Regions from separate parts of the Paenibacillus violae genome, predicted to be linked through region 2. Evidence: riboswitches for the same ligand, from Rfam matches in the RefSeq annotation. Region 2 holds a riboswitch; each other region holds the start of a gene.
The links. A riboswitch is a leader RNA that binds a small molecule or an ion and turns the genes downstream of it on or off. The one in region 2 is predicted to bind cyclic di-AMP.

Region 1: another riboswitch for cyclic di-AMP. It lies ahead of RQP52_RS32990 (C40 family peptidase); the one in region 2 lies ahead of RQP52_RS17870 (stalk domain-containing protein).
Region 3: another riboswitch for cyclic di-AMP. It lies ahead of RQP52_RS27820 (hypothetical protein); the one in region 2 lies ahead of RQP52_RS17870 (stalk domain-containing protein).
Region 4: another riboswitch for cyclic di-AMP. It lies ahead of RQP52_RS33955 (ubiquitin-like domain-containing protein); the one in region 2 lies ahead of RQP52_RS17870 (stalk domain-containing protein).

The regions. Positions count from the first base shown of each region.
Region 1 covers NZ_JAWCUD010000017.1:943-8,848, forward strand. Annotated here, with positions in the region: gene RQP52_RS32945 (ferritin) at 88-597, shown strand; gene RQP52_RS32950 (GyrI-like domain-containing protein) at 732-1,358, shown strand; gene RQP52_RS32955 (hypothetical protein) at 1,408-1,863, shown strand; gene RQP52_RS32960 (AIM24 family protein) at 1,878-2,576, shown strand; tRNA gene RQP52_RS32965 (tRNA-Gly) at 2,678-2,752, shown strand; tRNA gene RQP52_RS32970 (tRNA-Arg) at 2,761-2,837, shown strand; tRNA gene RQP52_RS32975 (tRNA-Pro) at 2,861-2,934, shown strand; tRNA gene RQP52_RS32980 (tRNA-Gly) at 2,942-3,012, shown strand; gene RQP52_RS32985 (aldo/keto reductase) at 3,274-4,206, shown strand; cyclic di-AMP (ydaO/yuaA leader) riboswitch at 4,350-4,499, shown strand; gene RQP52_RS32990 (C40 family peptidase) at 4,501-5,406, shown strand; gene RQP52_RS32995 (hypothetical protein) at 5,575-6,234, shown strand; gene RQP52_RS33000 (glycosyltransferase) at 6,312-7,493, opposite strand; gene yyaC (spore protease YyaC) at 7,596-7,906, shown strand, end outside.
Region 2 covers NZ_JAWCUD010000006.1:14,180-22,085, forward strand. Annotated here, with positions in the region: gene RQP52_RS17855 (molybdopterin molybdotransferase MoeA) at 1-117, shown strand, start outside; gene RQP52_RS17860 (sporulation protein YjcZ) at 210-323, opposite strand; gene RQP52_RS17865 (GNAT family N-acetyltransferase) at 501-1,691, shown strand; gene RQP52_RS17870 (stalk domain-containing protein) at 2,123-2,920, opposite strand; cyclic di-AMP (ydaO/yuaA leader) riboswitch at 2,934-3,086, opposite strand; gene RQP52_RS17875 (LiaF transmembrane domain-containing protein) at 3,255-3,554, shown strand; gene RQP52_RS17880 (PspA/IM30 family protein) at 3,582-4,205, shown strand; gene liaF (cell wall-active antibiotics response protein LiaF) at 4,380-5,042, shown strand; gene RQP52_RS17890 (sensor histidine kinase) at 5,068-6,129, shown strand; gene RQP52_RS17895 (response regulator) at 6,208-6,855, shown strand; gene lepB (signal peptidase I) at 6,882-7,430, shown strand; gene RQP52_RS17905 (hypothetical protein) at 7,497-7,906, opposite strand, start outside.
Region 3 covers NZ_JAWCUD010000011.1:306,382-314,287, forward strand. Annotated here, with positions in the region: gene RQP52_RS27790 (hypothetical protein) at 1-248, opposite strand, end outside; gene RQP52_RS27795 (hypothetical protein) at 580-1,407, opposite strand; gene RQP52_RS27800 (hypothetical protein) at 1,902-2,309, opposite strand; gene RQP52_RS27805 (NUDIX hydrolase) at 2,367-2,825, opposite strand; gene RQP52_RS27810 (hypothetical protein) at 3,011-3,442, opposite strand; gene RQP52_RS27815 (YfiT family bacillithiol transferase) at 3,758-4,276, opposite strand; gene RQP52_RS27820 (hypothetical protein) at 4,553-4,918, opposite strand; cyclic di-AMP (ydaO/yuaA leader) riboswitch at 5,006-5,133, opposite strand; gene RQP52_RS27825 (hypothetical protein) at 5,385-5,768, opposite strand; gene RQP52_RS27830 (hypothetical protein) at 5,963-6,316, opposite strand; gene RQP52_RS27835 (DUF4274 domain-containing protein) at 6,415-6,831, opposite strand; gene RQP52_RS27840 (hypothetical protein) at 7,000-7,269, opposite strand; gene RQP52_RS27845 (YobA family protein) at 7,460-7,789, opposite strand.
Region 4 covers NZ_JAWCUD010000019.1:8,092-15,997, forward strand. Annotated here, with positions in the region: gene rsmI (16S rRNA (cytidine(1402)-2'-O)-methyltransferase) at 1-571, shown strand, start outside; gene RQP52_RS33930 (AbrB/MazE/SpoVT family DNA-binding domain-containing protein) at 942-1,196, opposite strand; gene RQP52_RS33935 (HD domain-containing protein) at 1,568-2,845, shown strand; gene RQP52_RS33940 (TatD family hydrolase) at 2,873-3,640, shown strand; gene RQP52_RS33945 (ABC transporter permease) at 3,626-4,858, opposite strand; gene RQP52_RS33950 (ABC transporter ATP-binding protein) at 4,855-5,598, opposite strand; cyclic di-AMP (ydaO/yuaA leader) riboswitch at 5,881-6,074, shown strand; gene RQP52_RS33955 (ubiquitin-like domain-containing protein) at 6,365-7,504, shown strand; gene rnmV (ribonuclease M5) at 7,621-7,906, shown strand, end outside.

The sequences.
Region 1 (7,906 bases), on a different contig from region 2:
GTTTGTATTTGTATATGAAGTTCTGGTAATCTTGTATGTATGGGGATTTGCAAAAAATAACCATACAGAAAGGATGTGCAGCACATCATGTTAAAAGATGAACTAACGGAAGCGCTCAATGAGCAGATGAACTATGAATTTTACTCCGCGCACGTCTATTTGGCCATAGCTGGTTATTGTGCAGCAGAAAGCTTGGATGGGTTCTCGAACTTTTTTATCGTTCAAGCGGAAGAAGAGAAATTTCATGCAATGAAGATTTTCAAATTTATTAATGATCGCGGGAAAAAGGTTACTTTCGCCGGCATGGATACGCCTGTGAATGAGTACAAATCGATTCTCGACGCTTTTGAGCATGCATACAAGCATGAGCAGGAAGTCACTAGACGTATTTACCATCTGTCTGATTTGGCTCTCAACGATCGCGAGCATGCGACGATGCAGTTCCTCAAATGGTTTATTGATGAGCAGGTAGAGGAAGAAGCGATGTTCGACAGCATTATTAGCAAGTTGAAACGAATCGACAAAGACAGCAATGCCTTCTTCATGTTGGATGCGGAATTTGCACAGCGCACGTTCACTCCACCAACCGGGGAATAATTACATACGATACTAAGGAAGACCGAAACTTACTTTTTCGCCGTTTACAGCGAAGGGTAGGTTTTTTCTATGTTTACTGACGTATAGCTGTCAGGGTTTCTTTTATATACTGAAAGAAAAAAAGGAAGTGGCGCATGGAAAAGTTAGATTTAGCCAAAGTCTACAAATCCTATTACACAGCTCCGACGAAACCACAGCTAATTGAATTTGGACCTGTTTGGTATGTGACCATCGTAGGAACCGGGGACCCGAATGGAGATGTCTTCGCACAAGCGACTGAAGCGCTCTACACGCTTTCTTACAGTATTAAGGGCATTTATAAGATGGAGGAGAAAGACTTCACTGTGGCCAAGCTGGAGGGCTTGTGGTGGGTAGATGGAGATAGCCGGAACGCGCTCGAGGTGCCGAAGGAGCAGTGGTGTTGGAAACTTATGATCAGGATGCCCGATTATGTTACTTCAGAGAAAGTGGAGGAGGCTCGAGTTAAAGCTTTAGGCAAGAAAAAGGAGCTAGATTTGCTTTCAAGTATTGTATTTGAAAGCTTGCATGAAGGAAGCTGTGTCCAGATGCTGCATATGGGTCCATATGCTTCCGAGCATGAAACGCTAAGTCAAATGTACGAATTTATGGAGACAAGCCATTTAAGCATTAGCGGCCTCCATCATGAAATCTATTTATCTGATCCGAGGAAGATTGATCCTTCGAAAATGAGAACTATTTTGCGTTACCCTGTTAAGGTGGCAGGAGTGGTGAAGGGGTGATTTTTGCTGTAAAATAGAAGAAAATGTCGAGCTGTTGGGAGGGAAGGCGATGCGGACAAGGCATATATCCGTTATTGGTCATGTAATCGGTGTGCTGGTGATTTGGATAGGGCTTATGTACCCTGCCTCTGCAGCCCAAGCCTCCTGGCTCGATAGGGTGAAGGATATCTATCAGCTGCCTGAGAATGTGGAGCAAATTCAGAAAGATTACGAGGCAACGAAACAGCAATTAGAGGAGCAAAAGGACAAGCTCTCGGAAACGATTCGGCATTCGCAGGAAACCGAGGAAAAGCTCCTTCAGCAAAACGAAGCGCTTCAGAAAGAAAATGAACTCCTGCAAGAGCGTTTAAAGGCCATGGAGCAGGTTGCAATAGATAAAGAGAACCGGAATCGGAAGATAACGAATATGGTTATCGCGGTGGTTGTACTTGTAGTGTTGTATTTTGTACTCGGGCGGGTGTTTCGTTATGTGGTCTGGCGGAGGCAGAAGCGTCAAATGAGATAGGAGGTCTGAGAGGCGTGGAAGTTACTTTCGAACATGCAAGCTCACACGCAAAAATGGCCACACTGCGCATCGAGAAGGACGAATCGATCCATGTGCTGCATCCGAGCCAAATCATAGCTTTTCAAGGGAAGTCTGAGCAAAGAGAGGATTCTTTGATGAAGCTGCCCAGCATGTACCGCAAAAAACGTCTGATTCAGTCGCGCGTGTATGGTCCTGCTCAGCTCATGCTAGGCTTGCCAGAAGGCTACAGTATGTCTGTGGTGCCTATTGGCGATGAGGATGATCTTTTGTACGAGTTTCGGCATGTTCTGTTTTATACCAGCGGTGTCAGCTTTACTTCTCACTTACAAAATGTTAAAAATACGCTGATCACGCAAGATCTCGTGAAAATGCAGTTTAAAGGGCCGGGAACGCTGGGACTTTTGACCGCTGGTCCGTTGTATCAGATGGCTTTGGATCCGAAGCAGCCTTTATATGTGGATATTCATTGTCTAATTGCGTATCCTCGGAATGCAGCACTGCGTCTTTGTGTATATGGCAATACATTAGCGAGCCAGCATATGAATTATCATTGGGAGATGACAGGGCAAGGGCATGTGCTGCTGCAGCCATGCAAGCCGGATCGTAAGTTGGATGAGCATATGAAAAATGATAGCTTATTGCGGCGAATTGCAAGGGAAGTGCTGCCTTTTGGCGGTATTTTTATAAAATAAGCGATTGGTAACAAAAAACATTTGCATTTGTTCTGAAATCCTGATATATTATTCCTTGTCGCCTCTGAGAAAGAAATCAAGTGACAAGCAACACATACCGTGCGGAAGTGGCTCAGCGGTAGAGCATCGCCTTGCCAAGGCGAGGGTCGCGGGTTCGATCCCCGTCTTCCGCTCCATATTTTAAGCGCCCTTAGCTCAGCTGGATAGAGTATTTGACTACGAATCAAAAGGTCGGGAGTTCGAATCTCTCAGGGCGCGCCATTTTAATTAAGTTATAAGCGTTTCGGGATGTAGCTCAGCTTGGTAGAGCACCTGCTTTGGGAGCAGGGGGTCGCATGTTCAAATCGTGTCATCCCGATATTTACGCGGGTGTAGTTCAATGGTAGAACTTCAGCCTTCCAAGCTGGTAGCGTGGGTTCGATTCCCATCACCCGCTTCAAACAAGAGATCACCTTGGGGTGATCTTTTTGTTTTGTGCGGGTAAGGGAAGAGAACCCACTAGGGGTTCGACCGTCCGTGAAGACAGCTTGAGTAATCCCGAGTAGGACGCGCAGAGACACGATACAGCTATGGGGACCATCCTAACGAAATGCCCGAGCCCGCACGTTTCTTGGCAAAAGTAGATGAAAGCGGTATACTTGTTTTGTTAACGTGTGCATTATCGTGAGACTATATCAATGAAATGAGGTCGGCGACTATGAAGGCGAAAAAGCTTGGACATGCAGGTTTTGACATCTCAAACATAACTTTTGGCTGTTGGGAGCTTGGAGGCGGCCCCTGGGAGTTCACGAACGACCAAAATAATATCGAGCTCATCCGTAAAGCGTTCGAGCTGGGCATCACAACGTTTGATACAGCTGAAGGCTACGGCAATGGACACTCGGAAGAGATCGTCGGTGCTGCTTTGGCGGATATACGTAAGCAATGCATTATTACGACGAAGGTGAGCAGAAGCAATCTAGCTCCTCAAGATGTAAGAAGATCGGCAGAAAACAGTTTGAACCGTTTGAAGACTGATTACATAGATGTTTATTACATTCACTGGCCAAGTTTTGAGATCCCGGTGCAGGATACGCTTGGTGAATTTGTGAAGCTGAAAGAAGAAGGCTTGATTCGGGCTATCGGCGTTTCGAATTTCTCTTTGGAGCAGCTGAAAGAAGCGGTAAACTATGCGCAAATCGATGTGATTCAGCCGGAATACAGTTTGCTGCACAGAGCTATCGAGCCAGAGATTTTGCCATTCTGCCAGAAACATAACGTTGGTGTAATGAGCTACAGCTCGATCGCCAAGGGGATACTGACAGGCGCGTTCCATCTTCATGGCAGGACGCTGAAAGAGGGAGACTTCCGCAAGGAGAGAAGGCTGTTCCTACCGGAGCATCTGGAGGCGGAGAAAGAGCTTTTAGCTGTCATGAAAGAAATGGCGGATGCCAAGGACGCTAACGTAACACAGATCGCAATTGCTTGGCTGCTGCACCATGAAGCACTTACTTCGGCTATTATAGGGACACAGGATGAGCATCATCTTGAAAATAATATCAAAGCGGTCTCATTGTCATTATCCGATTCAGAGGTAGCAACTTTGAACACAGTCAGTGATCGTGTGCTATCCGTAATTGGCTACTCCTAATCGCAAGCAAAACCACCCTATTGGGTGGTTTTTTTTGCCTATTATCCCGTGTATTCCGTACGCAATATGCGACAAAATCTATTGGTAAAACTTACCGTTTTGCAAAGCTTGTACCTACCAATTAAACTATGCTAGTCTAACATAGACAAAAAATGCCGAATCTTGGAGCATCGCAAGCTCTGGTACGGGGGACTTCTTTATTTGGGGTGAATGAGCGCTGCTAGCTGAGCGTACTAGGGAAAACCTCTTCCCGAACCCGTCAACTAACCTCGGAGGCGTCAAGGAGGCAAGGTTTTGAAATCTTTTTCTTCACGTCTTATTTGTTCATGCGCACTATTATGCGCCGCAGTACCGATGTTTACAGCACACTCCGCTCAGGCTGCATCCACGCCTACGGACAGCCCTGTCAAGGTGCAAGTCAATGATGAGCTGCTGAAGTTTCCGGAAGTTCAGCCTTATATTGATAACAAGGGCATCATGCAAGTTCCACTCCGAGTGCTATCTGAGAAGCTGGGCTATCAGGTGAGCTGGGAGAAGCAAGAGGACCAAATCGAGGTCACACTGGTTAACAAACAGCAGTCCATCTTACTTATTACAGAGCAGCAACAAGCGCTTGTGAACAGTAAGAAGATCAGTTTGGAAAGCAGTCCAACCGTGTACCAAGGGAATACATATGTTCCACTGCGTTTCATCACGGAAACCTTCGGTTCGCCAATTGAATGGAATGAAGCCAATCAGATTGCGATTGTGGATGTGGATGGAAAATCACACAAGCCAGCCTGGATTGCGCCGCCACCACCACCAGCACCTAAGGTTGTAGCCGCGGCCGCTCCCGTTGTTCCGTCAGTGAGTGAGCAAATTATTCAGACGGCAAACTCCTATATGGGCGTGCCTTATGTATGGGGTGGGACGACGCCGAGAGGATTTGATTGCTCCGGTTTTGTGCGATTCTTGTTTCAAGCGAAGGGGATCGATTTGCCCCGTACGTCAGCGGAGATGCACAGTGAAGCAGGTACGAAAGTGACGGATTTGAAAGCCGGAGATTTGGTATTTTTTGCTTCAAAAACAGTGAATCACGTAGGCATTTATCTTGGCAACGATCAATTCATTTCAGCGACTACATCCAGAGGCGTGGCTGTGGATAGCCTTTCGAGCGCTTATTGGAGCGCAAGGTATGTCGGAGCGAGAAGAGTTCTGTAAGGATAGGACTATCGAACACTTGTTTCTATGTTCTTTCGAATGAAAGGCATAGAAGGCAGGTGTTTTTTTTCGTTCGCACAATCATGCGATTTTTATCGAAATTTTATGGTTTTTAGCCTATAATGAAGAAATGTTTGGAAGAAAGAAAGAGCAGGTGAACACGAGCGCATGCAATTAAGTGTCTGGAAGAGTTGGTTTCATAAAAAGAGACATTCGAGTGTAGCAGATAGCATGTATACCGTGGATAAGGGACCTGCAATGCCAGATGAGGTCAGGGAAGTTATTCAGCAGTTTTTCCGTACATACAATCATTTCAAAGGGGCCAGAAGCCTGCAAACGGATACGTTTATCAAAGAAGTATTTTATGCAACGAAGCAGGATCCGAGAGATCAGCGAACAGTTGAAGAAATGGAAGCCTATATTCAACACAAGAATGTGCTGCGATTGCGCTTGAAATCTTATGTAGTCGATGAGTATCTTAGTCTAGGCGAAAAAATATGTATGATTGGTGTTACGAGGGAATTTAGCAACAATCACAAGAATCGCGTCTTGTATTTTCTCATTAAAGAAAACGATTCCTGGAAGTTTCACCATATCGCAAGGTCGCATCATGGCACCATTTTAGATAAATTTCAAATTAAAGAACAAACAGGTTTCGTCGTAGGCAACGATAAAGCCGCGCTCCTGTTCCTTACACACTCCAGTTCGTTAGATGCCTCCACGTTTATTACGGGAGATTATGTGCATGCGGAGGGGTATTTGGAAGTGGAACAAGAGTCGAGCAGCCATTTGTATTATAGGGTTGTGCGAATGAATCGTGTTCACTAGAACGATAAGATGATGCCACAAACCGTGAGGGTAAGCTTTGCTCTATCGAGTAACGCTTATTTGGCGTTTGTCCAAGGTTACCTTTTACTTCTTTTAAGTTCACGAAGCGAATAAAAAGTGCCTCTCCAGTAAATGCCGCCTTGTTTCCAAGTAAGCCAAACGGAGCGAACGATTGTATAAACAAGCAGTGAAGCGCTGACCGGAAGCAGATAGGCCGAATCACCTCTAAGACTCATTAATCGGGACATTAGCTTGCGATAGAGCCAGATTTGCAGGATAACCGCAACCGCATAGACGGCTCCGCGCCAATCCCAGAGGAAGAGGAGGCCAAGCCAGGGGCATATAAAAAAGCCGATCTGTCCCAAACAAGCTAGCAATGCGACCATATAGCTGTAACGAAAGCCGGAAAACAGGTTTTTTTCCAGTCCAATTACCGCATCTTTGAGCGAACGGTACCATTCCACTTGAAGCAGGTGTTTGGCAGACAGCACTCTTTGGCGATAACCTGCTCTTTTGAGGAAGATACCTAACTGTAGATCATCGTCAGGTCGTAAAGCGATCGCTTTATGCATGCCAATCGCTTCGTAGGCGCTCCGGCTTACCATATTAAAGGCTCCGATACCGATGCCCGGTCCTTTCGCGTTGTCGATATTCGCACGCCAAGGTCGAACGAACAAAGAAAATGAGAACAGAAAGAAATGGACGAATCCTTTGAGTAAAGCGCCTCTCGCAAACATATTGGGGGTCAGCGTGAGATGGTGCACATCCTGTTCCTTCATATAGGTGACTGCGTCGGTTATCGTACCGGGAGCGAAAAGAATATCCGCATCTGTAAAAAGCAAATACTGCCCTCTAGCCTGGAGATACCCTTGGTATAGCGCATGGTTTTTGCCAAGCCAACCATCCGGCAGATGCGTGATGTGAATGATTTGCAGTTTGGTACGGATGTCCTGCTTACCTTCCGACCACTTGCGCAGTTCCTCCAACCGGACACCGGTAGCATCCCGAGATCGATCATTCACGGCAATGATCTCGAGGCGCGGGTAATTTTGGGAAAGCAGATGCTTGACGGTTTCGCGGATTGTCGTTTCCTCTTCTTTGGCTGCGATGATAACGGATACGAGCGGTGGCTTGTCCGAGAAAGGAGTGAGCGGAGACTTAGGCAGCGTTCGCAGGTTGGGCAAACCTTTTAACACATCCACAGTGGCGTATAACCAATACAGGAGGGTCAGAAGAGCGATGATGCCGAGAGTGGACACAGGATACCTCCTTATGGAAGAATAGAAGTTGATCGCATTATATCATTCATCCTTGGTAGGGGGAAATTTTTGCTGGAAGCTTGTAAGAGGAGGTAATGATGGATGGGGGAAACGTTGGACAAAAGGGAGCAATTTTGGAAAAAAATGAATGGCGAGCAGTTGGCTTCCTTTCTTGCAACCATTGGAAAATCGTCTGAGTTGGAGCCAAGCGCGCTCTTTTTTGTATGTATCGGGACGGATCGATCAAGCGGCGATGCTTTGGGCCCGTTAGTAGGCAGCAAGCTCGTTCAGTTTGGATATCCTCATGTTATAGGGACGTTGGAAGCACCTTGCGATGCCAGTAATATCGCGGCGCGTCTGCAGGAAATCCCGCAGGGCCATGTCGTTATTGCGATAGATGCTTGTTTGGGTCA
Region 2 (7,906 bases):
ATTGATAAGTCCAGCATTATGGTTTCCATTAAAGATGCGGATTGTTTGATTCAGCTGCCTGCCGGAGGTTCAGGTTTTGCGAGGGGCGAACGTGTTCTTATATTTCCGATAAAATAAAAAAAGGACCTGCCAATCACCAGCTTCTGTCAAAGAAGTTGGTGCTGGCAGGTCTTTTTAAAAGGAATAGTCAGGTTGGAATGAAGGCAAGATTAGATTGCGAAAGTAGCTAAGATGATAACAAGCAGAACATAAAGGACAAGAACGACACCTACAGATCCGTATCCAGATCCGTATCCAGTACCACAACCAGCTGCATATGACATAGTATCCCCTCCGGTTCTTAAGTATTTAAGTGGGTTGAATCACTATACATCAACATCATATGACGTAGAGACATTCGTTGATTGGACGGATGCCCTGATTTCAAAATGGAAAGCGCCTAATTAGGCATAGGTATTGTCAATGATTTTCCAGTATACTTGTACATGAGGTGATACATAATGAGTGAAATTCGAACATTGGAACAACAGGAATTGCCGGAGAGTCTTGCTTTATCCCAATTTGCTTTTCAATATGAGCTGAGCGCAGAAGAGCAGGAAGATCGCAGCAGTTGGACAGATCCGAAGCAAATTTGGGGCTATTTTGTTCAGGGTAAGCTAGCTGCCAAGCTTCAAATTAACCAATTTCATACGTGGCTGAATGGTCAGCGGTTTGCCATGGGCGGTATTGCGGGAGTAGCAACATGGCCGGAGTATAGGCGCAACGGGATGGTAGCGAAGCTGCTGCTTCAAGCGCTCAGGGTGATGAAAGAGCAAGGGCAGACCGTCTCGTTTTTATCTCCGTTTAAGTTCGAATTTTATCGGAAGTATGGCTGGGAAACGTATATTGATTACCTGAAATATGAAATTCCTGCGGATAAACTTCCGAAATTTCATGCTCCGGAAGGCAGTTCAATCGTTCGTGTGACGAGGGAATGGGAGCTTTTGAATCCCATTTATGAGCAGTACGCCTTGCAATTCAATGGCATGCTGATGCGGGACGCAAGTTGGTGGAACAACCGATATTTTAAAAATAAAAAGGGTACGGTAGCCCTCTATGTAAATGCCAAGGGTGAACGGACGGGGTACGTCTTTTATCAAGTAAAAGAATATACGGCGACCATTCATGAGATGGTGTTTTTGGATGAAGAAACGAGACGTGGGTTGTGGAAGTTCATAGCCGATCATGATTCCATGATCTCGAAGGTAGAGGTTAAAGCGCCAGCTGATGATCAGCTTCCTTTCTTGGTGCATGATCCTAAGTTCAAGCAGGAGAAAATAACGTATTTTTCAGCGCGCATTGTTGATGTGGAAGCTTTCCTGAAGCAGTATCGGTTTGAACCGCGCAAGGAAGTTGAACCTATCTATTTACGTATTTCTGACTCGCAAGCAGACTGGAACGACGGGATTTTCCAATTGCAATTCACAGGCAGCGGGGAAAAAGCGGAGGTCACCAAGTTAGTTGAGGGTGAGCAACCGGCAGAAGAGCGTATACTGAGTTGTAGTATTCAAACGTTGGCTGCCTTATTTATGAGTTATCAAAAGTCGGGCTTTATGGCCAAAATCGAGCGGCTTCAAGGCTCGCAGGAGCTGGTTGCTCGGTTGGAAGCGGCTATTCCGCAGCGTACGACGTATTTGGCGGATTTCTTTTAATGAATCAGTCCCGGTGTTCCGGGGCTGTTTTTTTGTTAATGCGCTATCTCTCGGAAATTTCAGCCGAAAAGGCTTCCGGGCCAGCCCTCATACAGCTCTCGAACCGCTCTCGTACTGCAGTTGCACGGTATCCTCACCTGAAAGGGAACTGTGGGGGGCTATTTCAGGGAGAAACGCCTTTTCGGTTACCTGAAGGGAACTACAGGGTACTATTTTCCCGATATCTCCTGAAAATCGCACGTTCGAGGACAAATAAGAGCCTGTAGTTCCGTTACAAAAGAGAAATGCTCGTTTTTCCACAAATAGCGGACTCCAGTTCCTTTGAGACGATTCGATCGAATAGATAGGGAGGTCCCGGAGTTGCATCGCAGTTTATGTGAGGCTTTAGGTAGTTGGCCGTATGCTCGTCAAAATTAAAAAACCCGTGATCATCACGGGTTTAGTTTGTACACTTTTACAGTTTGGAAGCCGAATTTGCGTAAGGATTGCTGGGAGCCTGGAATAAAAATATCAACGCGTTTGCCTTTGATGGAACTACCGGTATCCGTTGCATAAGCATACATGCCGCCTTTTGGCAGGCCGTTGAAATCATAACCTTCTATATAGAGCTTAGATCCAAGTGGAATAACCGATGGATCTACAGCAACGGTTCCGATTCCTAATGGATTCCCCATATAGTCCAATGCTCCAAAGCCTCCATTTTCAGAAGGATCTGCGGAGTAAGCTGTTGACTCAAATAGTTCATAATCAGGTGCGTGATGATTGCCGTCTTTACTTAAAATCGCTAGGTTGCTGCTTGCATCCCACTGAACGGGAATGTCGGAAGCATTGCTTAAGAACCGAAGCGGCACGTAGACACGACCGTTTTGGAACTCAGCGTGTGTGTCCATCTCGACAGGGGTGCTATCGATTTCGGCCTCTTTTTGGCCGGACACCAAGGAAATAGAGTGCTTGTCATTGTTCAGTGTGACTTTAATTTCGTCGCCTTCCTTTTGCCATTGTACATCATAACCCAGTTTCTCTGTTACGAAACGGATCGGTACTTGTGTAGCGTGGTTGTCATCCAAATAAGGCTGGGCATCCGGAAATTGAACCAGGTCATCGTTGACTTGCACTTTCACGTCCATACTCGCGGCGGCTGCATAGGCATGTCCCGAAAATGGGGAAAGAAAGCCTCCTGCCAAAACTGTGGCGGACACAGCAAGGCACGCTAACCCTTTTGTAAACATATTCAATTGGTAATCCTCCTTCAAAATGAGCCTCCGAGGTTAGTTGACGGGTTCGGGAAGAAGGTTCTCCCTAGTCTGCTCTGCGTACAAAGCAAATATTCACCCCATGTAAATCGTCCCCCGTACCGGCACTTTGTCTGTGCACCGGACTCGGCTTCAAATATTCTATCATTGATAGAATAAGAGAAACAACGCCCAAAATATGGTTAAAGGTCTTAGTGCATACTGGACTTAGGTCTAGGTACAAAAACAGTCGGGAGTCCGTTTTGACACACATCCTTTTCGGCTACGATAGTAGCATGAAGATTACGCGAAGGGCGGTGCAATAGTGAGCATGAATCGATCAAAAAGTTGGGCGTTCATTCTAATAGCGGTAGGCTTTCTTATTTGTATGCATCAAGTTGGTATGCATTTTCATGTCATGGGACTGCTGGTTCCTGTGGCGATGGTGGGGCTTGGTTATGTGGGGATAACCCATGGCAAGAAGATGGGCTGGGTGATTTTCGGCATTGGTGCCCTGATATTAATTACTAAATTATCTGGATTCCTAGCGATTGTGTTTGCTGTGTGGTTAATGTATTACGGCTATCGCATGCTAAAAAAACAAAACGATTCGGCGGAGTTCAAACTTTAATCAACAGGAATTTAGGAGGTGTGGATCATGAGCGTATTTGATCGAATTGGTAAAATGGCCGATATGGCCTTGCAGGAGGCAGCAAGCAAGCTGGACCTGCATGAACGGGGAGGCGGCCACTCGAGGAACGCAGGACACGGCGGACACGATGGAGCATCGCGCGGCATCGCCGAGCTGGAAGAGCGCTACGAGGAAGCGCTGCAGCGAACGATTGAGCTGCGCCAGCAAAGCGTCGACGCGGAGGAGATGGCGCAGCTGCGCGCCGAGCAGGCCGAGCTGGCCATGCGCGCAGGCGACGAAGAGCTGGCGCGTATGGCGCTGCAAGAGAAGCTGCGCTTGGAAGCTGCGTGCGCGCAGTACCGCGCGCAGTACGCGAGCAGCCAGGACGTCTGCCTGGCGCTCGCAGACGAGCTGGCGGTGCTGCGTGCAGGCCGCGCAGCAGGAGCGGGACAGCCGCGAAGCGGGCTGTCCAAGGAAGAAGCTCGCGAAGCATTGCGCGAGCTGGAAGCGACCGGCCGCGAGCTCGGCCGGGAAGCGCTGCAGGGGCTGCGCGTGGCGGGGCGCGTGTCGAAAGAGACGCTGAAGGAGGCTGGCAGCAACCTCAAGCAAGAGATGCGCAAGCTTCAGCAGGATTGGCGCGACAAGAAATAAGCCTCGCGTGATTGTACTGCGCCGCGACAGGATGCGGCGCAGCCGAGCTCCGGCCTCCTTTCCTCATGCTAGAGCCTTGCTGGGCAAGGATTTGCATCTTGGAGGCTGTCCATTCTTATGGTATGCTAGGAATCTATATGAACGAATTAATCGGCAGCCAGAGGAGGTGCAGCGATGGGCGAAGAAACCAAAAACAACCGCAACCGGAATACAGCTCTTGTGCTGATTGGCGCCGGTCTTTTTTTGCTTCTGGATCATACGATAGGCTTTTTCCCCATTCTTGCGATTATCCTCGTCTTGCTGGGCATTCATCGGGTCCGTTCCCGCAAAGAGCGCAAAGGGTTTGTGCTCATCGGCGTGGGGGCTGTGATTCTGTTTGGTGATCATATTACGATTGTTTTCGCTATCGTTTTGATTTCATTAGGATTCTTTTTCATAAGGTCTAAGCAAGTGCATAAAGATGACACCTATATTCAGAAGCAGAAGCTGATGGATAGCGTTCGATTGGGGCGTGAGCCTTGGATCATGCGCAATAGTTCAACATGGTACATTATTGGGGAGACGTATATCGATCTCTCGCTTGCGATACTGGAGCAAAAGGAGACTACGCTTATTCTGCAAGGTGTGATAGGCGACGTAGATATAAAGGTACCGGATGATATTGGCGTCTCAGTTGGGGCATCCGTTACATTTGGCCAAATTCAAGTCGCAAGTGAGCGTGAGTCAGGCGTAATGAACAAATTACAGTGGCAGTCGTCCAATTATGAGAGCTGCGATCACCGCGTGAAACTTGTGCTTTCTTATATCGTAGGAGATATTAAAATTAAAGTGATGTAAAAGTCTAGAGGAGGTTCAGCGCATATTGGACGGCTATAAACGCAGATTAACGAATATGATATGGCGCAGTATGGCTGAATCGATTATTTTTAGTTTTTTTGTATTTGGCGCTATCATCTATTTTATGAACTCAAACAATCTAATCAATCCATTTACGAGCTGGCAAGAAGGTGTGAAATTCGTTTTCATGGCCATCGTGATTATCGGAGGCATTGGCGCAGGGTACGGTTACTGGAACAGCTCACGGATTACACGCCGGCTTGAGCCGCTGATGGAGACGATGATTTTGCTTGAAAAAGGGACCTTCGCCCGCGAAGGCTTCCAGAATGGTGAAGATGAGATCGGGCGTCTCGGCGAGCAGCTCGGCCGCATTATGAAACGTTGGGAAGAGCAGGTTACTTCCCTGCAGCGACTTTCTAACAATAACGCCGAGCTTGCGGAGAAAGCGAAATTGTCGGCTGTTATTGAAGAACGGCAGCGTTTAGCGCGGGAGCTGCACGATGCAGTAAGCCAGCAATTGTTCGCGATCTCGATGACCGCAACCGCTGTTGGCCGGACATTGGACAAGGATTTCGAGAAAGCCAAACGGCAGATTCATCTGATTGAGGAAATGGCTTCCGTTGCGCAATCGGAGATGAGGGCGCTGCTGCTTCATTTGCGGCCTATCCATTTGGAAGGAAAACGATTGTCCGAAGGGCTTGTTGAGCTTCTCAAAGAGCTGGCGGCCAAAGTGCCGATGGCGATTACATGGGATATGGACGAAGAGATTCGTTTAAATAAAGGTATTGAGGATCACCTGTTCCGGATTGTACAGGAAGCGCTCTCCAATGCATTGCGCCATTCCAAAGCGAATAAGCTCGAGGTTAAGCTGCTTCACCGCGCTGACGGCGTTCGTCTGGCGATCCGCGATGATGGTGTCGGTTTTGAACTGGATGCGAAGAAACTTACCTCCTACGGCATCGTGTCTATGAAGGAGCGGGTTAACGAAATTGGCGGCTCTGTTGACATTATTACAGCTCCTGATCGTGGTACGCGTATTGAAATTCGAGTGCCGATTCTAGCTACAGATGCAGTGGAAAGTGTATAGTCGGTTCGTGTTGTTAATTGATGATGGTGTTGGTAGTGGAAAATAGGATGACAGTTCTGCTGACGAGAGGAGAAGCAAATGGACGATACATTGATTAAGGTCTTGCTTGTCGATGATCATGAAATGGTGAGGATCGGGCTTGCCGCTGTTCTGGGAACAGAAGATGGCATTGAAGTGGTCGGAGAAGCCAGCAACGGGCAAGATGGCATTCGGTTAGCTCAGGAATATCGACCGGATGTCGTGCTGATGGATTTGGTCATGGAAGGCATGGATGGGATCGAAACGACTCGGAAGCTGCTTCAGCTGTACCCGGAATGTAAAGTCATTGTGTTGACTAGCTTCTTGGATGATGAGAAAATGTATCCAGTGATTGAAGCTGGGGCCTTTAGTTACTTGCTCAAGACGTCTCGCGCTTCCGAAATTGCGCAAGCGATTCGAGCCGCGGCCAAAGGGCAATCCATTCTGGAGTCTCAGGTTGCCTCTAAGATTATGAACCGTTTCAGACAGCCTAAGGCGGCAGCGGAACCGCATGAAGAGCTGACAGATCGGGAAATGGAAGTCCTGAGGCTGATCGCCAAAGGGAAGTCGAACCAAGAGCTGGCGGATGATTTGTTTATCGGTGTGAAAACAGTGAAATTTCACGTCACGAACGTACTCGCCAAGCTTGGTGTGGAGGATCGAACACAAGCGGCAATCTATGCCTTTAAGCACGGCTTGGCTGAGTAGCAACATGGGACAAGGGAGCGATAAGGATGAATTTTCTCAAGCAATTGTGGAGCTGGTTTGGTTCCATTGCCATTTCTTTTGTTTTAGTCGTATTTCTTGGCGTTTTTGTGTTCCAATCGACCAAAGTAATGGGTCATTCTATGGACCCGACGCTGCATGACAGCCAGCGTGTGTATGTATCAAAGCTTTCTCATACGTTCAATTACGAACCTAATTATGAAGACATCGTCATTATTGATTCTAGAGTTGATTTGAAGCGGACGTTCAAGAACGATCTGCTGGATAGCCCTCTGCTTAGCTTATTTACAAAAGGTGATGACAAACACGTATGGATCAAACGTGTGATTGGGAAGCCTGGCGACCATTTAGAGATGAAAGACGATAAATTGTACCGGAACGGCCAATTGCTCGAAGAGCCGTACTTGAACGAGGCGATGAGAGCAAACGGGAACAAGGAATGGACAGTTCCGGAAGATCACGTATTCGTGATGGGAGATAACCGAAATAACAGTATGGACAGCCGTGTCATTGGCTACGTTCCACTCGATCATGTCTTAGGCAAGAAGCTCTTCTAAAAAAAGCGACCCTCTGGGTGAGCATGCAGATGCATAAGCTCATTCCAGAGGGTCGCTTTTTTTAAATCACATCTGTGTATCGAGCAGCAGCCCTCTCATCGGAACCGGCAAGTAGGCTTGGAGTTTGGAACGGTATTGCCCGTAAGGTTTTAGGTCAGAATGGGACATTTGAAACAATGCTTCAGAGGGAACTTGCTGCAGCTGTCCAAGGTTGTTCGCCAAGGTAGAAGCGAAGCTGGTAAGGCTGTCGAGACTTTTTCGAAAAGAGCTGGACAGGCTGTTGACCTGACCTTGAAGCTCCTGTTCCTGAAACTCAAGGCTGCCATCATCAAGCTTGTCGATGCCGATTTCTTTGAGCGAATAAGGCTTAGCGGCTTGCTCTAGCCCGGCAAGAAGGGAACGATTCATGTACGCAGGCGACTCTCGTAAGGAGGTCTGAAGTTCATTATATGTATCTACAAATTCACGGATAGGCT
Region 3 (7,906 bases), on a different contig from region 2:
TAGTTGTTCATTTGAAGCTCTGAATAGGCGTCGATAAGAAATTCAAAATGTGTGAGTATTAATTCAGAATAGATACGTTTCGTCTCCAACCTCATCTCAGGAGACGGGTATGGCAAGTACTCAATTCCATTAATGATCAAAGTAAAACAACCATAAATTTGATTGTACTCATCTATAAAAGTATGAATATCCATTCCTTGAATTTCAGCAATATCATCTTCGAAGATTTCATATTTAATCTCAAACACTCAGAATTCCTCCGGACATTAATGATTATCGCCATAGCTGGCTTAAGGGTACTTATATGTTAACACATATTGGAAGTATCCTGCCCGTTAGTTGAGTAAAGGGCTGCACGTGGCAGCCCATTGATATTGGGCCATAGTTCTTTCGTTAACTTCACATTCCAAGGCAGGGGGAACTTCAGAACCACAAGAAAATGAAGATAATGACCAAAAAAGCATGGGTTATCCCGTGCTTTATTAAGATAGGTTCCCATATATAATGATCCAAATGATTGACGCACATAAATCCTAGTTCTATCCAATATCGCTATCATTTGTTAAGAGACGGGGATCATCAATGAGATATGTCAGCTTTAAATTCCCGTAAAAGTACGGTTTTAGGACCACGGTTACCCTTTGTAATTACTGGGGTAGTGGATCCACTATCAGTTTTGGTTTGGATGAAATCGCCAGTCAGCAAGTTATAGTCATCTTCATCGGTAGCTGCTGTAGCTCCATCGTAAGATGTTTTTGTAAGTCCAATTAGATACCAATCATTATTTTGGAACCGAAAACGGTATTTGTCAGACCACTTCCAACGACTACCTCCAAAGTCACTAAGCACTATTGAGCCTCGATCGATGATTATATCGTCAAATGGATCACCGAATGTGCCACCCTCTTTGCCTCGAAGGACAACATGATCTGCAAGGATTGATAAAGTATAATTCCCATTACCAGTACCGAATGCAATCATTAACGACCTAGGCGAATCAACATCGGTAGTTTCTGTTTTTTCGATAACAGCAGCAATGTCAGGGATGCCGTCTTTATTTAGATCACCTTCGGCTATTGCTGGTTTATCTTTTGACTTCTCTAGATAGTACCAACCAGTTGGAATTAATGACTTTAAGTCCTTTGTTAGTTTCTCTGGTGTCGGTGAGCTTGACGGTGTAATTGAGAATGTAGGCTGAGGAGTTGGCAGCTCACCAGTTTTATTGGGAACTGCAGGTTCTTTTGTTGCTGGGTTAGGAACACTATTTGGAAAGCTTGTTTCTGAAATTACGTTACTATTCTCGTTACGACTATTGTTAAGGTTTAAAGGCCCGGTATTATCCTTTTTACAACTAGCTAGTATAACCGCTATTCCAACAATACACATGAAGATTATCGTTTTTTTCAAAATGTAGCCCCCAAAAACTATGTTATTTTTTTCAATTATAACTTTTTTCATAAAAATACTAAATATGTTCTACTACCCTTTAGCTTAATGCCCGCGGCCAGCTTACAACTCTATTTTAACGGGACACAAGATATAGTACTGGCGGCAAGGAAATACTTCAATTTCAGAACTTACGGCAAAAATATGCTTCAAAAATGAACTAGTTTAAACGAAAAAAGCCTAAAATCGTCTGATTTTAGGCAATTAAATGATTCAAATTGTGGCAAAGAAATAGTTCAAGTTTCATTGAGTGAGGCTTGAATCATTACTTTGCCGGCAAGGAAATGCTTCAATGGACCGACGGCAATGAATTGCTTCAAATCTCACTGATGGTTTTACAATATATTATTAGCCCATTAAATGGTATCTATACCTGAAAATCAATTGTAACGGCTCGCGGATCACGGGGGCCTCAGCCGCAGATTCCGTGTTGTTCATTGAACTAACGTTCCCCGTTAGTTCAAACCACTCTTCCTCGTGGGACGCATTCTTGTTCTTGTGATCATTGCCAATAATAGCAGCAAAATAATTATTAAAAATGAGTTAAAGCCATAATATAAGTAAGTAAATTTCATTCTCTTAAGCCATTCACTCACCAAATAACCGGACATGGAAATTTTTTCTACATGAGACTCTAGTTGTGGGTATGAACTAATCTCTGAATTCGATAATAACGGAAACTCCATAGCTGATCCACTTGCAAGAGGTGCGTAAAATTCAACCCAAACTATATTGGTCCAACGATCTGTTTTGTATCTCATGTCACCTTCAATATTGTTATAATTCCATCGAAAACTCGCAAGCACATTTAGCAAAACAATAATAGTAGTAAGCGTAAACAACATTAACTTTCTTTTTTCCAAAATTCTCCTCCTACCTCGCTCAGGTCAGTCTTCTTAGTATTTAACTAACGTTCCCAGTTAGCTTATCGACTTGCACCATTTAAGAACTGCCTCATCAACTTCATCAATATAACCAACATCTTCGGTTAAATTCCAAAATAAAATTCTATCTGTTTCATTATTATTTTTAAACGGGACTATGTAATCCAGCTCAGTATAAAAAATGGGATTATATTTTATTGTACCATCTGGTTTCCTAACTTTTAGTAGGCCTTTAAAATCCATATCTTGAACAACCTGTGCTGTTTCTTCAAAAAGCTCCCGTATAGCGCATTCTTTAGCCGTTTCATTATCATTTCTTCCTCCGGCAGGTACTTCCCATTGTTTCCTCCATGTGTTAAAACAAATTAGATAATTCCCGTCGTACCTCACCACTGCGTACGAACCTGCTAATGGCTCATAATTTATTAGTTCATGTTCATTCAATGAAATGCACTCTATAAGTTCATAACCATTTTTATTAATAATAGCTGTCAATAAAAGCCCTCCTTTATCCCAAATTATACCATATAATGAGCGAGAGTTATTGAGCATAACTGCCCTTTAGTTCAACGAGGCTGCCGATAAATGCCGGCAGCCTCGTCTTCGTTTCTTATTGAACTACCTGTCCCGTTCGTTCAACTAAAAAAACACCGTGTGACAGCACATGGTTGAGCTTAGTTTTATTTCTCTATCTCTGAATGCAACTCTACGATTTTCACTTCCGGATCATAAGTTGCCAGTACCTCTATTAGTTCCATATTTGTTATAAAAACGAAATGATATATGTCCTCTTCCCGGTAGATCCCACAATTTTCTTCATGAAGCCACCGGATGTACGGAGAATTTTTAATTTTAAAGAAGCGCCAGTCCTTGTAAAAATCCTCGCCATACTTAATATTTAGATCTACAAGTAATTTTAAACGGTTCCCCTCATCAGTTGAGCGATAAGAAAAGACAAATTTATTAAACGTCACATTAACCAATTTACCTTCTTCTTCTGTTTCAAAAGAAATTAAAAGTATATCGTCATCTCTAGTAAGGCGTTTTAGATAGGTTGCTGCCGGGAGTACATCCAATTTCTCAGGTTTCCATTTTGACCATTCTTCAACCAAGTAACTCCCTCCATAATAGTGAGGACATTTCTTTACCCTCAATAAAATCACACTTCGCCAATCAGCTCACAACCATATTTCAACATAATCTTATTAATGATAACTGCCCATTACTTGAGAAATAGCTACCAACCCACTGGGCTGGCTTCCTTCTTATAACATTGATTGAACTATCGTTCTGCGTTAGTTGAATGTTCTTCACATGCTCAACCGATGTGTCCAAGTCTTCAAATTAATTCAAAAATAAATTCTTCTGCAATTACAAATGAACCTCCAAATATTAAGCTTTTTACTTGACTAACGGGTTTGTCATTTTCACCAACCTTTTTGCTCTCTTAAAGATGTAATATGAGCGATATGATGTTTGCCGTGCCAAGCGTAAGTGGCTATAAGTTTTTCTATGGTTATAAAACCACTGTCAGGGTGGTTGATAGTCTTTTTAAGTTCTTTCTCGTCAAGTGATTTTAATAATACAACTAAACGCTTATGTATGGATGAAAAAATATTTAATGATACTTCAATGGGTAAACTATTATCCGATAATTTCGCCCAAGAAACTTCATCGTAAGATTTTATTGTTGGTTGTTCCTCGGTTAATCCTAACTTAACCCTCATGTATCCGTTCATATGTGCATCTGCTAAATGATGTACAACCTGACTTAATTTCCAGCCATCTTGTCGGTAGGGAGTTGCCAGTTGTTCTTCTGTTAAACCGTTTACAGCTTCAAATAATTTCATCGGTGCTTCTTCTATTTCACCTATCCAGCGTTTAACATCATCGCTGGTTATTACCTCTTTTATAGTAAATTTACCAATTGGATATTGACTATTCATAATTATCCTCCTCTTTTTGCCACTTTAAGTACATTTTATCAAAATATCAAAACTTCTTCTACTAACCTGCCCTTTAGTTCAATGAAAAAAGCAGGCTGCCTCAGCTGCCTGCCGTATTTCAAGTATCGTTTTCTGTTATTGAATTATGAATTAAATGTGAAGGACTTCCATAACATACGATCAAAAAAAGCTAGTTATGACGGGCTTAATGTAGAATTAGCAACCTAAAAATACAGCTTTATCCTTCAACGAAACTCATATAATACTGCTTTTAATCTACTCTCTGAGGCAAGGATACGGACCACCAAAAATATGAGCCATGGTTACGATAAATTTGTGATGTTCCTCCAAAATTTTTAGGGAAATGCCGACGCGATTGGCTAGTAATTGTTGATCCGCTAATTCCCGTTCCAAACTTAGCTGGTTTAGCAAGTTATTGTTTTGTCCGACCGTTTTGCTTATTTCCAATAAAGTCTGTGTTTCGACGCCTGATGGCCGATACGCCAAATTGGAAAATTGAATGTCGAACTCCTCCAGCCTTCGCTTTAAGTGAAGAATCTCTTCTTGACGTTGTACAGAAGTGTTTAATCTTGTCGATTGAAAAAGGTTCTTCACCTCTTTGGTTACTCTCTTAAGAAGCATGTCTAATTCCTCCTTTTTTCTCTTGAACGAAAAAAGGAAGCGAGGGAATAGAGCCCTAAATATAAAGGAACCCATTTAATGTTTCTATCATTTTCTTTCTACGCTGACGAAGTTAGCTGACGGATTCGGGTTGAAAGTTAACCCTAACACTTAAAAAGTGTACTCACCCCAGAAAACTTGGTTCCCCCGTTTCTTTAATCTAATATTTTTTATGTCTATTTTCAACTAATAGTTCAATTTTACTGCGGTTAACGCAGCAAGGTCATCGATCATATGCAACCCTAAATTCCTTTATTGAACAAACGTTCTTCCGTTAGTTTAATCAAATACTGTAGTTGAATGAAATGCAAGATACAGGGGCTCTCTGTAAAAAACTTACTTCTTGAACCATGATGTGTAGAGTTATGTACCAATCCAATGAGTTTGTACTTGAAAAAGGAGCTGTGTGCGCAGCTCCTTCGCTGTTTTAGAATGGTTTTCTATAAACCTTGATGATACGTGTACCGTTTCGGATAAGCCTTTGCGCCTGAGCTAGGTTGATCCGCACTAAGACGGAAATGTCGCTCGTCGCGTTTTCCACGTCGAATACCTTGAAAATCCGTCCGTTGGCAAACAATACGCCTTTCAACTCGACTTTCGTTGTCCTAGTAGGTTTCGGATCTACTTTTGCAAATGTCGTACGCTTTACACCTGCACGAAGGAGTGCTGCTGCTTGTTGTGCGGTCGTCCGCACTCCAAATACTGGATCAATTTCAACTCCAGTTGTTATCGCCTCCACCTCAACAATCATAAAAAAACGATCGCCGATCTTAGCTATGCTATTTGCTCCGATATTTATCGGTTGCGCCATGTTTCATCACCCCCTCGCACTACAATATGAGGGGATGCAATCGGGGGCATGATATAATCGTCTATTTATCCGTTCATACCGATAAATGTGCAAAATGCTCGTATTTGATTTACTCCATTCTTCTGCCCTTTACTTCAACAAAAATGGCAACTGATCATCCGGATCAGCTGCCATTTTGTTGTTCTCAACTAACGTTACCCGTTAGCGTAACGCACTACCATTGAATTGATCTCATCAGCCAGTTCAAGAATTTCCTTCCATTGAGATGAGTGCCTCACCGCATTAATATTCCATTCATCACCTTGCTGTAATGCTAGAAATTTACTTCTTAAAGTTGAACTTTTAAACATTATTTCATAACTAATTAGCCCATCATAGACTAATTTTTTTAAGTTGTCGGTGTGTAAAAATGTTATAGCACCAATATCGAACTCTTCAAAGATGTTATATCCAATTACCACATCGTCAGAGTCTAATAGGTAAGTTCCGCATCGCTTAATCGTATCAACATACAGTACATAAAGTTCTTCTATTGATATTTTCTTCATCACATCAATCCCCTTACTTAATGAAACATAAGCTTGGTAACTATACCGCATATTTAAACTAAATATAATTCTCCAGTTAGCTCAATGGTTAACAGGAATTAGACCCCCTCAAAAATGACTTCGGGTATGTTTGGATTAGCCCTTTTTAATTTGTATTTTTGTACTCTAGACAATTCTGGTTGGTAAGAAACTTTCGATATGTTAAAATGATTTTTCATTAATTTATTAAAAAGGTCACTAATGAATCCAAACCATTCTGTTTTTCCTGTTGTCATTTCCTTATTACTATTTAAAAATACGTAACCGTCAGACCTATAGAACAATAATAGTGCTGTTCCAAACTCGCAATACCTATTCTCCGCTAACCAATTTGGCAATTCAAAACCGTTATCCCAATTATAATTCAGTGCGATGGCATGCAATAATTCTGGGTTTTCAATACGACTGATTACTTGTTTCACGTATGTAGGATTCTCATTCTCCAAAAGCTCAGTGTTCCATTCTGTACTAGACATAGTATCATCTCCCCACAGAAAGATTATATCATACCCCGTTTATCTGCCCTTTACTTAAAAGAAAAAGAGAACAGCTGCCGTCCGCGGCGATCTGCTCTCTGGTTATTCAACTATCGTTCTTACGTTAGCGTAACAACACTCAAATATGGTGTCTAAGGTACGGTTACTTTATTTTAATTCTTTTCTAGTTCCTAAAACCAATAAAATGATACCAAGCACAGTGAGTGATGGGACATAAAAATTATCAATAAATCCTGGCATTTTTGGAATTGGAGTTTGCCCTTGTAATTGACCAGCCATAAAGCCAGCAGCCTTTATATTCCCAGATATATTTGCAGCTGCACGTTCAATTGTATAGATTAAACCAGCTGAGGTAATAAAGAGTCCTCCTAATACCATAAATAAAATGCTTGATTTAAATAACGCTTCTCTGACCATTTGTTTTATCACTCCTTAAAACTTATGTTTTAGTGCACTTAAATAAAAGTATATCACTAAATTGGATAATTTTCGGATAAATTGTTAATGAAATCGAGATTTTTATTCATTCTAGAATGCTGCCCGTTCGCGAGGAAAAGGCCTGCTACGCGGTAGCCCTTTGAAAATTTAAAATTTTTTACCCGTTAGTTCAATCATTAATTATTTCTATCTTTTTAGCACTCGCCTGTGTTGGAAAAGACTCATTAATTCCACCATCTACCCAATATCTTACTTTTTGTCCTACTGAATGTTTTGAGGTCGAAGTTTTTAGCCAAATAGCATTTCCTGAATAGCTCCCTGATATATCTCGCCATTTTTTACCCAAATCGGTGTCTTTAATATTATCCAGAACTAATACTCCGCTGTCACTTACTTCAAAGATATACCCTTGCCCAGTAGGTTCCGTACTTAATTTCCCTTGACATCCCAACAACGTAAATACGACTGCTGCTATCATCACAATCTTTAAAAAATTCAAATCTCAAGTCACCTCTGTTATTAAACTTGTTCCCCCTTATTGAAGTAAACTGCCACTTAGCGGGGAAAAGGCAGCCGCTTGATGTCGACTACCTTCCTGGTGTTTATTAAGCTATAG
Region 4 (7,906 bases), on a different contig from region 2:
AGGTTATGACCTGGTGAGGATGGCCGTAGAGCAGGGCGCGCCGGTGGTGCCTGTTCCCGGCGCGAATGCGGCCCTGTCGGCGCTGATTGCATCAGGCCTGCCGACAGAGCGGTTTACCTTCGTCGGATTTCTCCCCCGGGAGAAAAAGGATCAGACGAAGGTGTTGGAAGGGCTGCAGCACGTGCAGGACACGCTGCTGTTCTATGAATCGCCGCACCGCGTCGACAAAACACTTGCCCGCATGGCGGAAGTGTGGGGGCCGGAGCGCCGGGTGTGTCTCGCCCGCGAGCTGACGAAGCGGTACGAGGAGTTTCTGCGGGGCACGATTGCCGAGTGCCTCGAGCATCTCGCGCAGCACCCGCCACAGGGCGAGTACTGCGTGATCGCTGAAGGTGCGTCGGCAGAGAGCGCCAAAGAAGCCGCCGACGGTTGGTGGGAGGCGATGTCGCTTAGCGAGCATGTCGAGCACTATGAGGGGCAGGGCAGTGACCGAAAGGAAGCGATGAAGCAGGTTGCGAGCGATCGTGGACTATCCAAGCGGGATGTTTACAACGCATTGCTTGAGCGCTAAGCGCTCGGGCGGTGTAACGTGTTGGCTGACTGGAGTGCTGTAAAGTTACTAGCGTTACTTCTTTGAGGGAACTACAAGCCGCTAAGTGAGGGCAAAACTCGTGTTTAGCACTTGAAGGGGAACTATAGGGCGTTATTTTGCTTAAGTTAGACGGTTATCGAGTCTGATTTGCGAAATAGCGGATCATAGTTCTCTCATCTTTGCTCCGTGGGTGTGGGGTCAGTGCCAGGGTCCGCGCTGCGGAAGAAGTCCAGACAAAAAAAGATCTCTAATCCGTGGCCGAAGCCAACAAATTAGAGATTAGAGGAGATATGAAAAAGGTTAGAATTACCAATAGGATAAGTGCTACTTCTATTATATACTATTTTTCTTATTTTGTCACAGGTGTTGGCATTTCCGCTAAACAAATATGACAAACAATTTTTCCCTTAAAGTAAGAGACGCCTTCAGCGTTGCCACAGAAGATACAAGCAGGCTCATATTTCTTAAGCATGATACGCTCGCCATCTACGTAAATTTCAAGAGCGTCTTTCTCGCCAATTCCAAGTGTACGGCGAAGTTCAATTGGAATAACGACACGCCCCAATTCGTCAACTTTTCTTACAATGCCCGTAGATTTCATCATATATATAAACCCCTTTCGATTTTATAAAAATTTTATCAATATCGTCATGTTTCGACATATCTCTTAAGCTTATGATACCAACCATTCCCAAAATAGTCAACCATATTTTCGCTAGTTTGGGCCCGAAAGCAATATTTTTTTGAAATCTGATCACATCTGAAAAGAGAGGAAAAGCCAAGTAGAATAAGGATTTGTAAATAATATATTACTATTTGATGTGAGAAAAGGTGGATTTAACCAATCTAATTAAGTGGATGAAAGCAATGAAAAATTGGTATTAGTAAATTCGACAAATTACGACATATGTGTCGACATGATGGTGTGAAATGTCGAAAAGATGTAGAATTTTAATAAAGAGAGGTTGTGATTGAATGAAGGAAGAGAAGGTTTTTAAAGATCCCGTTCATAAATACATTTACGTGCAGGATAACACGATCTGGGATTTGATTAATACGCGAGAGTTCCAGAGGCTGCGTCGCATCCGGCAGTTAGGAACCTCTTATTTAACTTTTCATGGGGCCGAGCATAGCCGTTTCTCGCACTCGCTTGGTGTGTACGAGATCACGCGCAAAATTATTTCCCAATTCGAACGCAACCAATATGAAGATTGGCCGAAGGAAGAGCGTTTGATCTGTCTTTGTGCGGCACTTTTGCACGATTTGGGGCATGGGCCTTTCTCCCATTCCATTGAGAAGGCTTTTGGAACCCGACATGAGGATTGGTCTTGTAAAATTGTGTTGGGGGATACGGAGGTCAATAAAGTTTTGAGCCGGGTCTCACCTGATTTCCCCAAAAAAGTGGCGGGAGTCATTTGCAAATCCTACAATGAAGAAATTGTTGTAAGCCTGGTGTCGTCTCAATTGGACGCCGATCGGATGGACTACCTGTTGAGAGATGCGTATTTCACGGGTGTTAATTACGGGACGTTCGATTTGGAACGTATTCTCCGAGTTATTCGGCCCTATCGTGGGCATATTGTCGTTAAAGAAAGCGGTATGCATGCTGTAGAAGATTATTTAATGTCACGATATCAGATGTATTGGCAGGTCTATTTCCATCCGGTGACTCGGAGTGCGGAAATTCTGTTGCACAAAATCTTTGCGCGCGCCAAACATTTATATGAAGATAACTATACGTTTGGTTTTATGACAGATCCGATCCTGCATCTGATTCAGAATAAGATTTCACTTGAGGATTATTTACTTCTCGACGAATCTGTGATGCAGGCGATGTTAACGTTTTGGATGAGCGAAAAGGATCCTATCCTTGCTGATATGTGCAAACGATTCTTAGACCGCAAATTGTATAAATACAGTACCTTTGACGAGTCGAATCAGCGAATGATTCAGCTTATGGAGAAAGTAATGGCCGAGGTTGGGCTCGATCCAATCTATTACATGGAAATTGATTTCCCGTCGAATCAATCCTATGATGTGTACAGGCCGGGGGAGACGGAGGATAATTTGCCGATTCTGCTTTTGGATCATAAAGAGACGCTGACCGAAATCACCCACCGCTCGGAGATCGTTCAGTCGATTAGCGGCTTTCAAATGGGTAAGCATCATGTTTATTACCCGGAGGAGTTGCTTGAGCGTCTGAATGCTTCTGAATATCCGGAGCTATGGGAGATGCTAGGCGAGCAGGAATAATACATAAGAGGAAGTAAGGAGAAGAACATGCTAACAGACTCACATACTCATTTAAATGCAGAACAATTTCAGGAAGATCAGGACGAGGTTATACAACGGGCTCGTGAAGCCGGTGTTACTAGAATGGTGAATGTTGGCTTTAACCGAGAGACAATTCCTAGTTCAATAGCTCTTGCTGAAAAATATGATTTTATCTATACAACAGTGGGGTGGCACCCTGTCGATGCGATTGACATGATGCCGGGAGATTTGGAATGGATCGAATCGCTGTGTCAACACGAAAAAGTGGTGGCAATCGGCGAAATCGGACTTGATTACTATTGGGATAAATCGCCTAAAGAAGTACAGCAGCGAGTTTTCCGGGAGCAAATCAGGTTGGCGCGCAAGCTTCAAATGCCGATTGTGATTCATAACCGGGATGCGCATCAGGATATTTTGACCATTTTAAAAGAAGAGAAAGCAGCTGAAGTCGGGGGGATCATGCATTGCTTTTCGGGGAGCTGGGAGACGGCCAAGCAGTGTTTGGATATGAATTTCCATATTTCCTTTGGGGGACCTGTCACTTTCAAAAATGCAAAACAACCCAAGGAAGTGCTCGCGCAGGTTCCTTTGGACCGCTTACTCATAGAGACGGACGCTCCTTACTTGACCCCGCATCCTTTCCGCGGCAAGCGCAATGAATCGGCTTATGTTCGGTTGGTGGCCGAAACCGCCGCGGAAATTAAGGGTATAAGTCTGGAAGAACTTGCAGAAATAACGACAAACAACGCCATTGCCTTGTTAGGTCTCAAGTAAAGCATTCTTTGCAAATTTTCGTCGTAGAAATACTCCACAGCTGAGTGAGATAAAGAGGAAGCCGATGAGCGGCACGACTATGTAGATAAGTGAAGATCGAATCATGAACGGAATCGAAAGCATACATAATTCTAGCAGCAAGGCTGACCAAATGATGAAGGCTAAGGAGCCGGCTTTCAACTGCCGGTTAAGCGGGTACATGTCGAGCCAAAAGGTATAGCGGTGTGAACGCTCAAGTGGCGTAAGTTGAACCATGGAAATGATCAAAGCGATGAAGAAGATGAGCAGTCTCGCTGTGCTGCTGCTTGAAACGGCGATGGCTAATGTGCCCAGTAAGGATATACGTAAGACAATCGCGAATAGCTCCGTACGTAGAAATGTTTTCATATATATGTAGAGATAGGCAGCATCTTGTTTAAAAGGAATAAATCTTGTGACCCCGCTGATCCAGCTTCGGCGGGCTATTCGTGTTCCCAATTGCGGAACATCCACGAACCAGTTGAAAAAGGCATATAATCGCGCTTGCTGCTGCCTTTCCTTCGCAATGAGATAATCCCACCCGATGTAGTATTTGGATACGTAATGCGTAGCAGTTAACCAAGCCAGTGTAAGTACAAGAGCAGCTCCGCTTGCCCAGAGGACGCTTGTCAGAAATTGCAGAGAAATCAGGACAACTGTTGCCAGCCAGCGGAAGCTAACGGAAATCCTTCTTGCGCGCTCATTAGTAAATCGGCTTTCTTGCCAGCTGGCCAATAAATGGCCTACCTTCATTAATAGAAGCAAAGCAAGCATCCATAAGAAATGCTGCTCATCGCGGCCTAGGCAGTGATGATACAAGGGCCATAGGACAACCCATGCCAGAAATGTCCAGAATGCTTGCAGCACTAGGCTGTACATGAATCCGCCGCGGAAGTAAGGACCCATCTGATGTTCAACGCGCATTAGAAACATACGGTCTGCGCTTCTAGCTAGCGTGCGAATGGGGCTTGAGGCTAACAATGGTACCAGCAGCAAAAGGACGATCCACAGATAGGGATAATCTGTCGGAAGGCGCTGTAGTATTTTTGCATAATAATAGGAAGAAAGGATGACAAGAAATAGCAGGAAGCCGAAAAAATTGCTGCGCGCTGCATACTGCAGGTAACCCATGGATTCCTTCATATAATGCTCAAATCTCTTCTGCCATAGGGCACGGGTATCCATGTCCATCGCCTTCATACTAATTCTCCTTTTACAAGTTTATAAAAGATGTCGTCCAATGACGCTTGCTGGAGCCCTGTCTGCTGACGCAATTCGACTAAATCGCCTTGAGCGACCATATGTCCTTTGTGAAGGACGACATAGTTATCGCAATATTTTTCAATCGTAGACAAAATATGCGAGGATATGAGAAATGACGCGCCGCGTCGCTTCATTTTGACCATCAACTCCAGTAATGAGCGGATAGCCAGCGGATCGAGCCCGAGAAAAGGCTCATCAATGATGTAGAGGGAAGGTTCGATCAGGAACGCATTCATGATCATGACCTTTTGCTTCATCCCTTTGGATAAATGGCTTGCGAAAGAGTTAAGCTTGTCCTGCATGTGAAACTGCTCGAGCAGCGCTTGAGAGCGGGAGAGATAGTCATCTTTCGTTAAGCCGTAAGCCATGGCGGTTAACTCCAGATGCTCGCGAATCGTAAGCTCTTCATATAGCTCTGGACTTTCGGGCACATAAGCGTAAGTGGCACGGTAAGGCAGCGGATCTTCGGCTAACGTCAAACCGTTAATTTTAATTGAACCCCTTTGCGGTTGAAGCAATCCAAGGATGTTCTTGATGGTCGTACTTTTTCCTGCGCCATTCAGTCCGATTAATCCCATCATTTCACCCTGACGGATGGAAAATGTGAGGTCGTGAAGAACAGGTTTATTTGGTAAATATCCCCCGAATAAAGCGTCAACTTGTAATATGGGACCCATCTCAGTGCCTCCCTAAATATCTAATTATTGGAATTTATACATAGGTTTCATACCTGATAATTATAAACAAATTTAGATTCGAAGCCTAGTTTAAGAGTGAAAACACGAAGAAACTTAGTATTCGTACGTTATAATGAGTTAAATGTAGATAAAAGGTGGTTTTATCTTGAAAATAAGCTATTTTTAATCGATTTAGCCCTTTTTAGTAGGTGTTAATCCCTTTACAGGCAGAGATTAACAGCGTAATATACTTTTCATAATAACTTAATAACCAATTTGCCATTTTTCCATTCGCTGAGTTCCAATTATGGGAACGGGGGAACCACTGTTAGCTTATAAAGCGGTATCGCTGACGAAGTAAACAGAGTGAGTAACAGGGGTGAATCTTGGACGTTGAACGTAAGTTTACGTCTGAGTAGGGCGACTCTCACGTCCGAATCCGTCAGCTAACCTCGTAAGCGTAAGAGAGGTAACGATTGTCGTGCGTGCTATTTGTGTATTTTTACTATGCAAACTAAGCCAGCGAGAAGAGTCCTCTTCTTGCTGGCTTTTTGTCCCCATAAGGACCTTTAACTGTTTCGGACGACTATTCGTAACCCGGAATTCATAGGATGATGAATAGCAAAGCGGGGTGGGACGACCAGAACGTAGCTGTTTCCAAACAACTGCGGATGGACGACACGTTAAGTTAAATTAAAAACCTTAGTCGCGTCAAATATAATCATGCTGTAACCTGGCGGCGAGGCTTTGAAGGAGGACCGAAGAAGTGGGCAGTATCTCTTTTAGCGAGACCCATGTAAAACGATCATCCAGCATGTCCTTCGCATTGCGATGGAAGCATGAAAACTTGCGTTTGATTTTAAGCCTGGCTATAATCTCAATCGCAATGACTTTCATGTTTTTGGTGTTGTTGTACGGTACGGCTACCAAGAGCGTATCCGTGGTTGTGAATGGACAAGAAACCGTTGTGCACACGAAGCAATGGGTCCTGCAACGCCTACTGGATGAACAAGCCATAACGATTGGTGAACACGATGAAATATCTGCAGACCCTACGGCTACAATCAAGGGCGGGGACAAATTCGTCATCGAACACGCTTCTCCAATTCAATTGACTGCTGATGGAAAGACCACCACTGTTTACACAACTGCAAGAACGGTTGAAAGTGCATTGCAACGTTTACATATTGCACTTGGGGAGCACGATAAGCTGACTCCCGAACCGACAGCCTCTTTAAGCTCAGGCGATGAAATCAAAATCGTCCGTGTGAAAAAAGAGACGGAAGAAGTAACAGAACCGATTGCATTCGACACGGAAAAGAAAAATGATGCATCGTTGCTTAAGGGTAAAGAGCAGGTCGTTCAAGAAGGTAAAGAGGGCGTACTTTTGAAAAAGAAAGAAAAGACTTACGAAGATGGCGTATTAGTTGCAGAAGCTGTTGTAGGTCAAGAAGTACAGGAACAAAGTGTTAAAAAAGTTGTGTCCGTTGGCACGAAAAATCCCGTTGTCGTTCTGTCGGCATCATCCCCTAGCGTGGATGAGGTCTCTAAGAATGGTGTAACATTTGGGTATAAACAAATCCTCAAGAACGTGAAACTCACGGCTTATTCAGCGGGAGCCGATTCGACAGGGAAAGCCGAAGGAACTCCTGGGTATGGGAAGACGTATACAGGAACGACAGTTACTGAGGGCAGAACGATTGCGGTAGATCCGAAAGTTATCCCACTGGGATGGTGGGTTTACATTGAGGGCGTTGGCTTCCGTCGTGCTGAAGATATTGGCAGTGGTGTGAAAGGCCAAATGATCGATGTGTACTTTGAAGATCATGGCTACGCCAATAAATTCGGAACGAAACAAGGGTATACGGTCTATGTCGTAGGACCGAAAAAGCCGTCTGAAAATTAACGTGTAAACGTCTGTTTCAGCGGGAACAATGTCAATATACGTTGCCAGGCAAGCAGCCTGGGCGAAAGAAGAGGGAATCCCTCTTCTTTTTCTGCGTACTGGGAAGGGAACCGATTATGATTAAAGAAGTCATCGTCGTTGAAGGCAAGGACGACACGGCCGCTATTCGCCGAGCCGTCGAGGCGGATACGATAGAGACAGGCGGCTCAGCCATCGGGCAAGCCGTATTGAAGCGAATAGCCCTCGCGCAGCAGCGCAGAGGCGTCATTATCTTTACGGATCCGGATCACGCAGGTGAGCGGATACGGAAGATTGTGGCAGCCAAGGTGCCTGGCTGCAAGCATGCCTTTATCACGCAGGCGCAGGCCGAATATAAGGGCGACATCGGCGTCGAGAACGCAG